Regions from separate parts of the Pantoea sp. X-Soil-ISGK-259 genome, predicted to be linked through region 1. Evidence: predicted binding sites of a transcription regulator. Region 1 holds the regulator's gene; each other region holds the start of a gene.
The links. The regulator PurR, encoded in region 1, represses purine synthesis genes. The targets are predictions, from matches to a motif close to CANGCAAACGTTTGCNTG.
Positions count from the first base shown of each region.

Region 2: the regulator PurR is predicted to act here: its motif matches at 2,705-2,722, upstream of rbsD (D-ribose pyranase).
Region 3: the regulator PurR is predicted to act here: its motif matches at 2,203-2,220, upstream of AC6I77_RS01425 (NCS2 family permease).

Region 1 is NZ_AP035986.1:1,764,396-1,769,349, reverse strand. It holds gene rnt (ribonuclease T) at 1-551, shown strand, start outside; gene AC6I77_RS08225 (Grx4 family monothiol glutaredoxin) at 595-930, opposite strand; gene AC6I77_RS08220 (C40 family peptidase) at 1,295-2,104, shown strand; gene cydH (cytochrome bd-I oxidase subunit CydH) at 2,148-2,237, opposite strand; gene purR (HTH-type transcriptional repressor PurR) at 2,519-3,544, shown strand; gene punR (DNA-binding transcriptional activator PunR) at 3,541-4,446, opposite strand; gene punC (purine nucleoside transporter PunC) at 4,554-4,954, shown strand, end outside.
Region 2 is NZ_AP035986.1:4,007,859-4,012,812, reverse strand. It holds gene qseC (quorum sensing histidine kinase QseC) at 1-1,324, opposite strand, end outside; gene qseB (quorum sensing response regulator transcription factor QseB) at 1,312-1,983, opposite strand; gene AC6I77_RS19100 (YgiW/YdeI family stress tolerance OB fold protein) at 2,145-2,552, shown strand; gene rbsD (D-ribose pyranase) at 2,735-3,154, shown strand; gene rbsA (ribose ABC transporter ATP-binding protein RbsA) at 3,162-4,670, shown strand; gene rbsC (ribose ABC transporter permease) at 4,667-4,954, shown strand, end outside.
Region 3 is NZ_AP035986.1:315,475-320,428, forward strand. It holds gene soxS (superoxide response transcriptional regulator SoxS) at 243-668, opposite strand; gene soxR (redox-sensitive transcriptional activator SoxR) at 769-1,254, shown strand; gene AC6I77_RS01420 (glutathione S-transferase family protein) at 1,294-1,959, shown strand; gene AC6I77_RS01425 (NCS2 family permease) at 2,318-3,667, shown strand; gene AC6I77_RS01430 (Na+/H+ antiporter) at 3,813-4,954, shown strand, end outside.

The sequences.
Region 1 (4,954 bases):
CTGCCATCACGCTGAAAATGGATGAAGAGGGCTGGATTCAGATTGACCAGACGCTGCATTTCAACGTCGAACCTTTTGTCGGTTCGCTGCTGCATCCTGAAGCGCTGGCGTTTACCGGTATCGATCCCAGCAATCCGCTGCGCGGAGCAGTCAGTGAATATGAAGCGCTGCATGCCATTTTCAAAATGGTGCGCAAGGGGATTAAGGACAGTGGCTGCAATCGCGCCATTATGGTGGCGCACAATGCCACTTTTGACCTGAACTTTATGTCAGCAGCGGCAGAGCGTGCCAGCCTGAAGCGCAATCCGTTTCACCCCTTTGCCACCTTTGACACCGCGGCACTCAGCGGACTGGTGCTGGGTCAGACGGTTCTGGCGAAAGCCTGTATTGCGGCGGGAATGGAGTTTGACAGTACCCAGGCGCATTCGGCGCTTTATGACACGCAGCAGACAGCAACACTGTTCTGCGAGCTGGTGAACCGCTGGAAACGCTTAGGCGGCTGGCCACTGCCTTTCGCGGAAGGCGATGCAGAAGCCAGTGCATCCGCATAAGGGAGGCTGCAATGGAAAAGGCCGACGTGATGTCGGCCTTTTTTTATTCTGCTTCTTTAAATTTTTCTGCAGTCTCTTTGATCAGCGTCTGCAGTTCACCACGCTGCAACATCTCAACGATGATGTCGCAGCCACCGACCAGCTCGCCATCAACCCACAGCTGCGGGAAGGTTGGCCAGTTAGCGAATTTCGGCATCTCGGCACGAATGTCCGGGTTCTGCAGAATATCCACGTAAGCAAAACGCTCACCACAGGCTGACAGCGCCTGTACCGCCTGTGCAGAGAAACCGCAGCTAGGCAGTTTCGGGGAACCTTTCATGTACAGCAGGATCGGATTTTCTGCGATCTGGCGCTGAATTTTTTCTACAGTACTCATAATTGCCTTCCTTAAATCGTGACTTCGTGTTTGTTTATTGTAGCGACTTCGCAGCGTGACTGAAAACGAGATTTTGTCCGCTACCGATTATACCGCCATCATTGTTAAGTCCTGCAGCGGGATGCACGACCCTCTGATTATTAACAGCGGGTAACAGTTTAATAATTCGTAATAATTTCGCTGATATAAGACGCTGAAAATGTTCATTTTCAGCGCGATTACGTGGGTTGCACAGATTAATATTAAAAGGCATTACAGTTTTTAAACGAACTGGACTAGAATGGCCTGGGCCCTGATCCTGGATCAGATTAATCTCAACTTTGTCGCGGTGCGTAGTGGCCCTGACAACTTAACTAATCAACGGACTATGCGTTTAATCATTACGCTTTTCATGCTGGCCATTGCGCAACTGTTTTTCAACGTCGCTGCTGCTTCGCCGCACACGCCGGTGAACGTCAGTACGCATAAAGCAGAAAAAAAGAGTGCGCGCGACGATGAACGCCGCAAACGTCGCCAGGTAAAAACGGTGACGAAAAAGACTCGCCTCAGCCCTGTTCAAAAACTTAAAACGAAAAAACAGAAAAAAGTCGAACTCACTGCCAAACAGACGCCTGCTAAGAAGACCTCGCTTAAAACCGCCCGTATAAGCAAAAGCCAGCAAAAGAACAAAGAGAAGAAACGCTATGGCCATCAGCGCCTGCTAAAAACCGCTGAGGTCACCACCAGCGAGCCGGGCACGATTAAAATGAGCAAATCCCACCGTCAGCGTTATCAGAAGGCTCGCGAAACCGCGATGACCAAACTGATGGGCCAGCTGGGTAAACCCTACCAGTGGGGCGGCACTTCGCCGCATACCGGCTTCGATTGCAGCGGCCTGGTCTGGTACGCCTATAAAGATCTGGTGAAGTTTAAGATTCCGCGTACCGCTAATGAGATGTATCACCTGCGTGACGCCGCACCCATCAAGCGTGAGTCGCTGGAGAAAGGCGATCTGGTCTTCTTCCGTATTAATGGTCGCGGTACAGCGGATCACGTTGGCGTGTACCTGGGAGATGGCAAGTTTATCCAGTCACCGCGTACCGGAAAAGACATTCAGATTAGCGCATTAGGGGAAGATTACTGGCAGCGTCATTACATTGGTGCCCGTCGTGTGATGACGCCGAAAACCATACGCTAACCAGAAAACAGTCGTAAAAAGCCGGGAGATTCCCGGCTTTTTTTTAGTGCAGAATGGCGGTAAAACTAAAGGCTACAATCATCAGCAGACAGCCCGCAGTCGTCATTAAAGCCAGTTTAAGATCGGTACTCATTGTTTGCTCCTTAGTCACACAATTTGTGGGGATATCGCATTTTCCCACAGGGCCCGGTAAAAATCTCGTTTTATCCGTTCAGCCTTGTTAGAATCCCGCCTTTGTTGCGCAACGCGCGCAATCCTGATTCCGTTTGCGCCGGTTTTCAGGCGTTTTATTTCCGCCAGCGGCCTGTAAACCGGCCAAAAACGCGGCATTTTTGCGGAAAAAACCCTGAGCAGACGCAAACGTTTAACACTACGCTTATCATAGAGTTAGATAAGCACTGGAGTCCGATTTTCATGGCAACAATTAAAGATGTGGCGAAACGCGCTGGCGTCTCAACGACGACGGTTTCGCACGTCATCAATAAAACCCGCTTTGTCGCAGAAGAGACGCGTAACGCGGTCTGGCAGGCGATAAAAGAACTGCACTATTCGCCAAGCGCCGTGGCGCGCAGCCTGAAAGTGAATCACACCAGAACGCTGGGCCTGCTGGCGACCTCCAGCGAAGCCCCCTATTTCGCAGAGATTATTGAAGCGATTGAGAATCACTGTTTTGACAAAGGCTATACGCTGATTCTGGGGAATTCGCATAACGATCTGCAAAAACAGCGCGCCTATCTCAGCATGATGGCGCAGAAGCGTGTCGATGGTCTGCTGGTGATGTGCTCAGAATATCCAGACGACCTGCTGCAGATGCTGGAAGAGAACCGTAACATCCCGATGGTGGTAATGGACTGGGGCGAATCGCGCGCCGACTTCACCGACACGGTTCTGGATAACGCGTTCCAGGGCGGCTATCTGGCAGGACGCTATCTGATTGAACGCGGTCACCGCGACATTGGTGCTATCCCCGGTCAGATGGAGCGTAATACCGGTGGCGGACGTCATGCCGGTTTCCTGAAGGCGCTGGAAGAAGCCAGCATTCAGCCGCGCGCCGAGTGGATTGTCCAGGGTGACTTTGAGCCGGAGTCGGGCTATCAGGCGATGCAGCAGATCCTGTCACAGAAACAGCGCCCGACGGCGGTGTTCTGCGGTGGTGATATCATGGCAATGGGTGCAATTTGCGCCGCCGACGAAATGGGTTTGCGCGTACCGCAGGATATTTCGGTGATCGGTTATGATAATGTGCGCAACGCCCGCTATTTCGCACCGGCCCTGACCACCGTGCATCAGCCTAAAGCTCAGTTAGGTGAAAAAGCGCTGGATATGCTGCTGGACCGCATCACCAGTAAGCGTGAAGTGTCACAGACGATTGAAGTACACCCTACGCTGATTGAGCGCCGCTCGGTGGCCGACGGTCCATTCCGCGACTATCGCCGTTAATCCTCGCTTAACCACTCCTGATTAAGCGTTTGCGCATCACCCAGGTAGCTGAGCAACCAGCCAGTCGCCGGTGATGCGCGATCCTCAGCCCAGCTGACACAGCAGGGACTGTCCGGAAACGCCACCGGCAGAGTCAGTTCAACCAGATCGCCGCTGTCGAGCAGTGGCCTGGCAAGATGACCGGGCACCATCGCCACACACAATCCCGCCTGCACGCACTCCAGCCCGGTTTGCCATTCCGGCACCACCAGCCTGCGCTGGTTATCCAGCGTCCATGTCATTCGGCGCGGCAGTGCGCGTGAAGTATCTTCCAGCACCAGTGACGGCCAGCTACGCAGCGTGTCGTCATCGATCTGGCTCGCCTGCGTCAGGGGATGATCGGGCGCGACCACGCAGCGCCAGTTGAGTGTGCCCATATCGCGAAACGCAAAACGTCCGCCCACCGGAATCGCCTGGGTGGCCCCAATGGCCACTTCTACCCGGCCATCGGCCAGCGCATCCCAGACGCCGTTAAAAACTTCATAACTGATGATCAGCTCCATGTCGGGGAAATGGCGATAGAAATCTTTAACCAGTTGCCGGGTGCGCTGAGGTTTAGCGATACGGTCAACCGCGATGCTGAGCTGACCGCGCCAGCCGTTGGCCAGCTGCTGACACTGTCGTCGTGTGGCTAGCATTTTTTTGATGACGCTGCGCCCTTCACGGACAAAATGCTCGCCTGCCGGAGTCAGTACCACTTCACGGTGCTGACGCTCAAACAGCGGCACCGCCAGCCAACTCTCCAGCTGCCGCACCGTGTAACTGATGGCAGAGGGCACCCGATGTAACTCCTGCGCAGCAGCGCTAAAGCTGCCGCCACGGGCGACTGCGTCAACCACTTCTAATGCATATTCTGACCACATAATCTGCCTTCAAAATTTTTAACAGCAAGCGGCAAATATTACCGTTTCACAGCAGCAAACGCACCTTTTACACTCTGCCGCGTTTATCCTGCAAAAATGAGAATGAGATGTTGTCGAATAAAGGATTTATGCCTTACCTTGCCCTGCTGAGCATGCTCGGCTTTTTAGCCACCGATATGTACCTGCCCGCCTTCGGCGCGATGCAGCAAACGTTTAACACCTCACCCGGCCTGATCAGCGCCAGTATGAGTCTTTTTCTGGGAGGCTTCGCTGTGGGTCAGCTCTTCTGGGGACCCCTTTCCGATCGCATTGGCCGTAAACCTGTGCTGCTGACCGGGCTGGCCATGTTTGGGATCGGTTGTGCAGGCATGCTGTGGGTCAATGATATCTATCTGATGCTGGCGCTACGTTTTGTTCAGGCGATTGGCGTCTGTGCTGCTGCCGTTAGCTGGCAGGCACTGGTCGTGGATCGCTACCCTGCCGCACGTGCCAACAAAGTTTTCGCCAC
Region 2 (4,954 bases), 2.2 Mb from region 1:
CGCATAATCCGCCGCCGGATCGCTGGCTGAAGGTGACCTGCATTCCGTGCAACTGGGCAATGTTGCGGACTATCGACAATCCCAGCCCGCTACCACTCTTCTCCTGGCCCGGCGGTCGCCAGAAACGTTCTCCGAGCCGTTGCAGATCCGCTGCACTCAGACCCTCGCCATTATCCTCCACCGACAGGCTGTTTGCCTGCAACCGCACATCAACCTCACTGCCCGCAGGCGTGTAGCGAATGGCGTTATCCAGCAGATTCCGCACCAGCAGTGACAGTAACAGCGGATGCCCCTGAATCAGCGGATCGGCCTCTGCGAGAAGGCGCAGCGTCACACCGTTTTTGTCCGCCAGAGGCAGCTGTGCGGCGAGCGTCTCCTGCACCGTGCGTTTCAGCGACACAGGTTCGAAGGCGCTGCGCACATCATCGGCTTCAACCCGCGAGAGCGTCAGCAGCTGATCCACCAGCCGCGTTGCGCGGACAATCCCGGCATCCAGCTGCTGCAGCGCATGGGTTCGCATGACTTCGTCATCTGCAGTCAGCTGGATCACTTCGCTTTGCACCTGCAGCGCGGCCAGCGGACTGCGCAGTTCATGCGCGGCATCGGAGGTAAAGCGGCGTTCACGCTGCATCATGGCGCTAATGCGGCTGAACAGACCATTGAGCGCGACCATCAGCGGTTGCACCTCTTTTGGCACGCGGTCTGCCTGTAGCGGCGTATCATCATCGGCCGAACGCTGCGCCAGTTGTTTTGCCAGCGTCTTCAGCGGCCGCAGTTCAGACCAGACCAGACCGATAAGCAGAAGCAACATTAAAGGCAGCGCGATTAGCCAGGGCAACATGCTGGCCTTCATCAGATCCCGCGTCATGTCATCGCGGTATTCCGACTCCTGGCCCACCACCACCCGGAACTGCTTATCAGGCGTGGTCAGCCAGACAAATCGCCAGCTATCGTCGTCATTGGTGAGCTGCCCTTCATGAAATCCCTGATGCTCCGCCTCAAACGGCAGATAACGGCCGTTGTCGCCATCATTCATCACCTGCCTGCCGTCACGCGTGAAGACAGCAAAGGCCAGTGCATCATCATCCTGTTCGCCACGATGGTGGCGCAGCATCTCTTTGGTTCTGGGCAGTGTGGTATTGTCCAGCGAGGAGAAATCCAGCGTCAGCAGACGCTTAGCCAGCAGCATCTGCTGGGTATCAAAGAGCTCATCCAGGGTTTCACGCGTCTGATGCCAGGCACTCAGGCTGGCACTGGCCCAGCAGAGGCCGAGCAGCAGCACAAAACCGATGCCCAGCCGCAGAAACAGACTCATTGATCGCATTCGGCGGCCCCCAGCGTATAACCGACGCCATGCAGCGTGCGGATAAATGTGCTGCCCAGCTTTTTACGCAGATGATGGATATGCACTTCCACCGCATTGCTGGAGACGTCGGCGTCCCAGCTGTAGAGCTTCTCTTCCAGCTGGCTACGCGTCAGCACCCGGCCTGGATTGCGCATAAAGAGTTCCAGCAGCGCCAGTTCACGACTTTTCAACGCAATCGTCTCACCCTCGCGCATCACACTGTGGCTGCCGGGGATCAGCACCACGTTACCGTGACGGAGTTCGGGCTGCAGCTGGCCGTGACGGCGGCGGATCAGCGCCTGTAAGCGAGCGGCCACTTCGGTTAAGGCAAAAGGCTTGCATAGATAGTCATCAGCGCCCAGCTGCAGGCCTTTGACCCGCTGATCGAGCGCATCGCGGGCGGTCAGTATCAGTACCGGCACATCGTTGCCCTGCTGTCGCCACTCCCGCAGGATATCGAGTCCATCCCGCTCGGGCAGTGAAAGATCCAGAATCACCGCATCCCAGGGTGCGGCCTCCAGCGCGTTAAAGCCGGACTCACCAGACATAAACCAGTCAACGCTAAAGCCCAGCTTACTTAGCCCCGCTTTGATACCGTCGCCAATTAAGCGATCGTCTTCAATCAGTAAAATACGCATCACGTCTCCCTGTTCCGATAGCGCTTTATACGAAGCAACTTCCCTGGTGTACAGCTGATTTCGGCGAAAATCGCTTATTTTTAACGCTTAAGAAGCTGTTAAGAACTCTGTGGTCAACTGGGCGTATTCAAACCGAAAACACCACTGAAAAGAGGTACACCATGAAAAAGCATGCTGCAATTCTGGCCGTCGTTATGCTGGCTTCCGCCCCGGTTTTCGCTGCGCAGCAGGGCGGATTTGTTGATCCCAGCGCGCCAGCCACACAGACACAGTCAGCAGCCGGACAGGGTGGCTTTAGTGCAGACCACACCAGTGTGGTGACCGTGAAGCAGGCTGAAGAGATGAAAGATGACAGCTGGATCACCGTGCGCGGCAAGCTGGAGAAACAGACCGGCAAAGAAGATTATCTGTTCCGCGACCAGACCGGCACAATGAAAGTCGAAATCGACCACAAGCACTGGAACGGCCAGACAATCACGCCCAAAGATAACGTAGAGCTCACGGGTGAACTGGATAAAGATTTCAACAGCATTGAGATGGACGTTAAGCAGGTTAAAAAGCTGCCTTAATCTTTTGCTTCAGGGTCGCATTTGCGGCCCTTTTTTCTGCCCGTTCCCCGCCTTAATGCAAATTTCCCCTCGCGTGAGCGAAACGTTTCGATGGCGATCACAGATTTCTTCTTTGCCCGTTGAGTTGATGGCGGCTTTTCATACACTCCCATCAGCGAAACGTTTCGCTGTGGAGTGAAAAGATGAAAAAAGGTCGCTTGTTAAACGCTGAACTCTCTCATGTGATTGCCCGCCTGGGACACACGGATACGCTGACGATTGCCGATGCAGGCTTGCCGATTCCGGCAGGACCGCAGCGTATCGACTTAGCGCTCACGCCGGGTACGCCCGATTTTATGCAGGTGGTGAATGCTGTCGCACTGGAGATGCAGGTAGAGAGCGCCCTGATCGCGGAAGAGATTAAGCAGCATAATCCGCAACTTCATAGTGCGCTTGTCGCTGTGCTCGAAGCCTTGCAACAGCACCAGGGGAATATCATCACCATCAGCTACACCAGTCATGAACAATTCAAACAACAAACGCAGCGTAGTCAGGCGGTCATTCGCAGCGGAGAGTGTTCTCCGTTTGCGAATGTCATCCTCAGCGCCGGTGTGACCTTCTGAGGCCGCTATGCAACCTTTACTGCAACTCGACGGCATTGAAAAATCCTTTCCGGGTGTGAAAGCCCTCAAGGGTGCATCGCTGAATGTTCGGGCAGGACGCGTGATGGCGCTGGTGGGCGAGAATGGCGCAGGCAAGTCCACCATGATGAAAGTGCTGACCGGGATCTATCAATATGATGCCGGTACGCTGCGCTGGCTCGGCAAAGAGACCCGTTTCAGTGGACCGAAAGCGTCTCAGGAAGCGGGCATTGGCATCATCCATCAGGAACTGAACCTGATCCCTCAGTTAACCGTGGCGGAGAATATCTTTCTCGGTCGCGAATATGTAGGTCGTTTTGGCCGTATTCAGTGGCCGCGTATGTATGCCGAAGCGGATGCGCTGCTTAAACGTCTTAATCTGCGCTTCAACAGCCACAAGCTGGTCGGGGATCTGTCGATTGGCGATCAGCAAATGGTCGAAATCGCCAAAGTCCTGAGCTTCGAATCACAGGTCATCATTATGGATGAACCGACCGATGCGCTGACCGATACCGAGACGCTGTCTCTATTCCGCGTGATCAACGAACTGAAAGCGCAGGGCTGCGGCATCGTCTATATCTCGCATCGCATGAAAGAGATCTTTGAGATCTGCGATGACGTCACGGTGTTCCGCGACGGCCAGTTTATTGCTGAACGTCCGGTCAGCGAGCTGACCGAAGAGAGCCTCATCGAGATGATGGTCGGACGTAAGCTGGAAGATCAATATCCTCATATCGATCAGGCGCCAGGCGATGTGCGACTGAAAGTGGAGAACGTGAGCGGACCAGGTGTAGAGAACGTCAGCTTCAGCCTGCGCAAAGGTGAAATCCTCGGCGTTTCTGGCCTGATGGGTGCGGGGCGTACCGAACTGATGAAGGTGCTGTACGGCGCATTGCCGCGTCGCGAAGGCAATCTGTGGCTCAATGGCCGGGAAGTCGTGACGCGTTCTCCGCAGGATGGACTGGCGAATGGCATCGTCTATATCTCCGAAGATCGTAAGCGTGATGGCCTGGTGTTGGGCATGTCAGTAAAAGAGAACATGTCTCTGACGGCCTTGCGCTATTTCAGTCACGGCAGCGGCACGCTGAAACATGCAGCAGAGCAGCTGGCGGTGGGCGATTTTATCCGTCTGTTCAATGTTAAAACGCCGTCTATGGAGCAGCCGATTGGCCTGCTTTCGGGCGGCAACCAGCAGAAAGTGGCGATTGCCCGCGGTCTGATGACCCGGCCCAACGTGCTGATTCTGGATGAACCGACACGCGGTGTGGATGTCGGTGCGAAGAAAGAGATCTACCAACTGATTAACCAGTTTAAAGCCGAAGGGCTGAGCATCATCCTGGTCTCCTCGGAAATGCCGGAAGTGCTGGGCATGAGCGATCGGATTCTGGTGATGCATGAAGGCCGTATCAGCGGCGAATTTACCCGAGAAGAGGCCACTCAGGAAAGCCTGATGGCAGCCGCCGTAGGCAAGCAACACAGCGAGGATTTAGTGGTATGACGACCCAAACTTTACCGGCCAGCCGTCGCTGGTTTAGCAAAAGCTGGCTGCTGGAACAGAAGTCACTGATTGCGCTGATGGTGCTGATCGCCGTGGTGGCCAGCCAGAGTCCGAACTTCTTTACCGTGGCGAACCTGTTCAACATTCTGCAGCAGACCTCGGTTAACGCCATTATGGCCGTCGGGATGACGCTGGTGATCCTGACCTCAGGCATTGACCTCTCTGTGGGTTCTTTGCTGGCCCTGACGGGCGCAGTGGGTGCATCGCTGGTGGGCATGGAAGTC
Region 3 (4,954 bases), 1.4 Mb from region 1:
CAATATCAACAGGTAATCCTGACAATCTGCAGACATCACCGGCGGCGAAAAAGTGTGTCAGGGGAGACTTATACGCCGTCAAACCAGGTTCAAAGTGTGACTTGGGTCACATTATATCACCCGATTTTAAATTTTGAACAAAATTTACACGGGTGTGGCAGTGACACGAAGGAAGGGTCGGCAGCAGAAGAAGAACGGCGGGGAAATCAGTCAGATGCGCCCGGAGCGGGCGCAACGGAAAATCAGCGAACCGGGCAACACTCGCCGGTGGTGCGCTGGGTAAAGCTATTGATTGGATCGTTATAGCCAAAACCTGGCAGGCGAGGGCGCTGAATCGCCTGACGACGCATGGTGTGCCGATAAGCGGTTGGCGTCTGTGCAAACTGACGACGAAACACGCGGGAAAAGGTCTGCTGCGAGTCATAGCCATACTGCATCGCAATATCAAACACCGGTCGCTGTGTCTGTGACAAAGCTTCAGCTGCCAGCGTCAGGCGGCGCTCACGAATATAGCCACCCAGCGTTTGTTTCGTTACGGAACGGAACATACGCTGCAGATGCCATTTCGAATAGCCCGATTTGGCCGCAACTTCATCAATCGACAAGCTCTTATCCAGGTTCTGGTCAATCCAGTGCGTCAGGGAATGAATGATCTCTTCTTGCATCATGGCCTCATCCTTCTGGTGTTTAATAAACGCTAATGGGAGTTTAGGGGTTTCGATGGAGAGCAAGTATAATTCCTCAAGTTAACTTGAGGTAAAGAGCCTGATGAAAAAAGAACGCAACTATCCAAAACCGGTTTTAACACCGGGTGAAGTGGCGCGCCGTAGCGGTGTGGCGGTCTCGGCGCTGCACTTCTATGAGACAAAAGGATTGATCTCCAGCACGCGAAATAGCGGCAATCAGCGGCGATACAGCCGTGACGTGCTGCGACGTGTCGCGATTATCAAGATTGCGCAGCGCATCGGTATTCCGCTGGCGACCGTGAGTGACAGTCTGGACCATATTCCCGCAAACAAGCGTATGTCCACACCAGAGTGGGATGCCCTGACGCAGCACTGGCGCGAAGAGCTGGATAAGCGTATTGAAACCCTGACCCGCCTGCGCAATGACCTCGATGGCTGTATCGGCTGCGGCTGCCTGTCGATGCGCGACTGCCCGCTGCGCAACCCCGGCGATCGGCTGGGTCAGCAGGGCTCAGGTGCCGTGCTACTCGACCCGGAACAGGATGATAAACATACCGATACAGAGTGACGTCTATACTTGGTGAAGGTCAAAACACAGGGAATCATGATGATCACCGTTCACCATCTCGAGAAATCGCGCTCACATCGGGTGCTGTGGCTGCTGGAAGAGCTTGAAGTGCCGTACCAGATTAAACGCTATCAACGCGAACCGACCATGCTGGCTCCGGAGGCGTTAAGAAAAGTGCATCCGCTGGGGAAATCGCCCGTCATTACCGATGGCAATCGGGTGGTGGCAGAATCCGGTGCCATTCTCGAATATCTTGAAGAGAAACATGACCACGCATTCCGGCTGAAAGTCAGTGATGAGGAATCACGGCTACAGTGCCGCTACTGGCTGCATTATGCCGAAGGCTCGCTGATGCCACTGCTGGTCATGAAGCTAATCTTTGGTCAGATGGGCAAAGCACCGGTGCCCTGGCTGCTGCGTCCGGTTGGGGCAGCATTCGGCAAAGGCGTGCAGAAAGCTTTCCTGGATAAACAGCTGAAGCCGCACATGCAGATGATCGAACAGCATCTGGCTACTCACCCCTGGTTTGCCGGCCAGCGTTTCTCGATTGCGGATATCCAGATGAGCTTTCCGCTGCTGGCGCTGGCGCAACGTGCCGGACTCGATCAGATGCCTGCCACGCAGAAATGGCTTCAGGTCGTGCAGCAGCGTGCTGCCTGGCAACGTGCGATTGATCAGGGCGGCGAGCTTTCACTGCCAGGTTAGTCCTCTTTTCCACCGGCGCGTTGGGTCTCCTCATGCCTGCGCCGGTGCGCTTTTTCTTCGGAAAATCGCTTTAACTTCAGGATGTCAGCAAGTGATCACGGCTTGTACCGGACGCCTCTCCCCTCTTTACCTCTGATTTTTATGCTGATGAATCTCCCTGTTGCTGTTGAAAATGTGCCGCTAAACGCCCGATAATCCTCTGCCTTTTTATCTGGCCGATTTTAGCGGCTAACTATCTGCGGCAAGGTAAACGTTTGCCTGCCAGGTTAAACCGGGCAGTGACGCCGTCTACCCGCTTATTCCAGGGACAGCGATGGTCGCAGAGCGATCCACACAACAAGAAATTTGAGGCTCAACTATGTCAACTGAATCACGCCCGGCCAGTGGAAAACTGGACGCCTGGTTCTCGATCTCGGCGCGCGGCAGCAGCGTGCGGCAGGAAATTCTGGCCGGACTCACCACCTTCCTGGCGATGGTCTACTCCGTCATCGTGGTGCCGGGAATGCTGGGCAAAGCCGGTTTCTCCCCCTCCGCCGTGTTTGTCGCCACCTGCCTGGTCGCCAGCTTTGGCTCCCTCCTTATGGGGCTATGGGCCAATCTGCCGATGGCGATTGGCTGTGCGATCTCTTTAACCGCCTTTACCGCTTTCAGCCTGGTGCTGGGTCAGCACATCAGCGTGCCGGTGGCGCTGGGTGCAGTGTTTCTGATGGGCCTGCTGTTTACCCTGATCTCGGTGACCGGCATCCGCGCCTGGATCCTGCGTAATCTGCCAATGGGTGTAGCGCACGGAACCGGCGTCGGGATTGGCCTTTTTCTGCTGCTGATTGCGGCTGACGGCGTCGGGCTGGTCGTAAAAAATCCGGCACCGGGCCTGCCGGTGGCACTGGGCCACTTCACCAGTTTCCCGGTGATGATGACGCTGCTGGGACTGGCCGCGATCATTGGACTGGAGAAGCGGCGGGTGCCCGGCGGCATTCTGCTGACGATTATCGCTATTTCACTGCTGGGCCTGATCTTTGACCCAGCGGTGAAGTGGCAGGGACTGTTTGCACTGCCAAGCCTGCGTGATGCCAGCGGGCAGTCGCTGCTGTTTAGCCTGGACATTATGGGCGCGTTGCAGCCGGTGGTGTTGCCCAGCGTGCTGGCACTCGTGATGACCGCGGTCTTTGACGCTACCGGCACGATTCGCGCGGTCGCGGGTCAGGCCAATCTGCTGGATAAACAGGGCCAGATTATTAATGGCGGCCGTGCGCTGACCAGTGATTCTGTCAGCAGCCTGTTCGCGGGACTGGTGGGCGCATCACCGGCTGCGGTCTATATCGAATCGGCGGCAGGCACCGCAGCAGGCGGCAAAACGGGTCTCACTGCGATTGTGGTTGGCCTGCTGTTTCTCGCTATTCTGTTTATGTCACCGCTGGCTTATCTGGTGCCGGCTTACGCGACCGCACCCGCCTTAATGTATGTAGGGCTGCTGATGCTCAGCAACGTGGCAAAAGTCGACTTCAATGATTTTGTCGATGCGATGTCGGGCCTGCTAACGGCCGTGATCATTGTGCTCACCTGCAACATCGTAACCGGCATCATGATCGGTTTTGCCAGCCTGGTGGTGGGCCGCCTCTTTGCCGGTGAATGGCGTAAGCTCAACGTCGGTACGGTCATTATTGCTGTCGCGCTGGTGGCATTTTACGCCGGTGGCTGGGCTATCTGACGGCACAACCGGGCGTGCGCTTGTGCGCCCGGTATTTGTCACTTTTTTCCCGCCCGGCGCACGCGTAGCTGACACCCTTCACCGCAGTTTGTTTTACACTTTAATGCTTAACCAATGATTGAAAGAAACGACGCCTAAGGAAAGCATGGAAATCTTTTTTACAATTCTCATCATGACGCTGGTCGTGTCGCTCTCTGGCGTCGCGGCTCGTATTCTCCCTTTTCAGATCCCCTTGCCACTCGTTCAGATCGCCGTGGGTGCGATGCTGGCCTGGCCAACGTTTGGTCTGCATGTCGACTTTGATCCAGAGCTGTTTCTGGTGCTGTTCATTCCGCCGTTGCTGTTTGCGGATGGCTGGAAGACGCCCATCAGTGAGTTCCTGCATCATGGCCGCGAGATAATTGGCTTAGCGCTGGCGCTGGTGCTGATTACGGTGTTCGGCATTGGCTATCTGATCTACTGGCTGGTGCCGGGTATCCCGTTGATTCCGGCGCTGGCGCTGGCGGCCGTGTTGTCGCCTACCGATGCCGTGGCGCTTTCCGGCATTGTGGGTGAAGGCCGCATTCCCAAAAAGATTATGTCGATTGTGCAGGGTGAAGCCCTGATGAATGATGCATCGGGTCTGGTTTCACTGAAATTTGCCGTGGCCGTTGCCATGGGCACGATGGTGTTTACCTGGGGCGGTGCCAGCATTGAGTTTCTGAAGGTCGCCGTGGGTGGCCTGGTCGCGGGTGTGGCAATCTGCTGGCTCTACGGTAAGTCGTTGCGCCTGCTCAGCCGCTGGAGCGGTGACGATCCGGCCACTCAGACCGTACTGCTGCTGCTATTGCCTTTCGCCTCTTATCTGATTGCTGAACATCTGGGTGTTTCAGGCATCCTGGCGGCGGTGGCGGCCGGTATGACCATCACCCGTTCCGGTATTATTCGTCAGGCCCCGCTGGCGATGCGTCTTCGTGCAAACAGCGTCTGGCAGATGCTGGAGTTCGTGTTCAACGGCATGGTCTTCCTGATGCTGGGCCTGCAGCTGCCGGATATTCTGCAGACCTCAATCGACCAGGCACAGGCCGATCCGAACGTCGAACTCTGGATGCTGTTTGCCGATATCGGGCTGGTCTACGCCGCGCTGATGATCGTGCGTTTTGGCTGGCTGTGGATTATGCAGCGTTTCAGCAAACGGCTGCTGAAGAAGAAGCCGATGGAGTTCTCTAACTACTCGCTACGTGAGCTGTTGATCGCCTCTTTTGCTGGAGTGCGCGGTGCCATTACGCTGGCCGGTGTGCTGTCGAT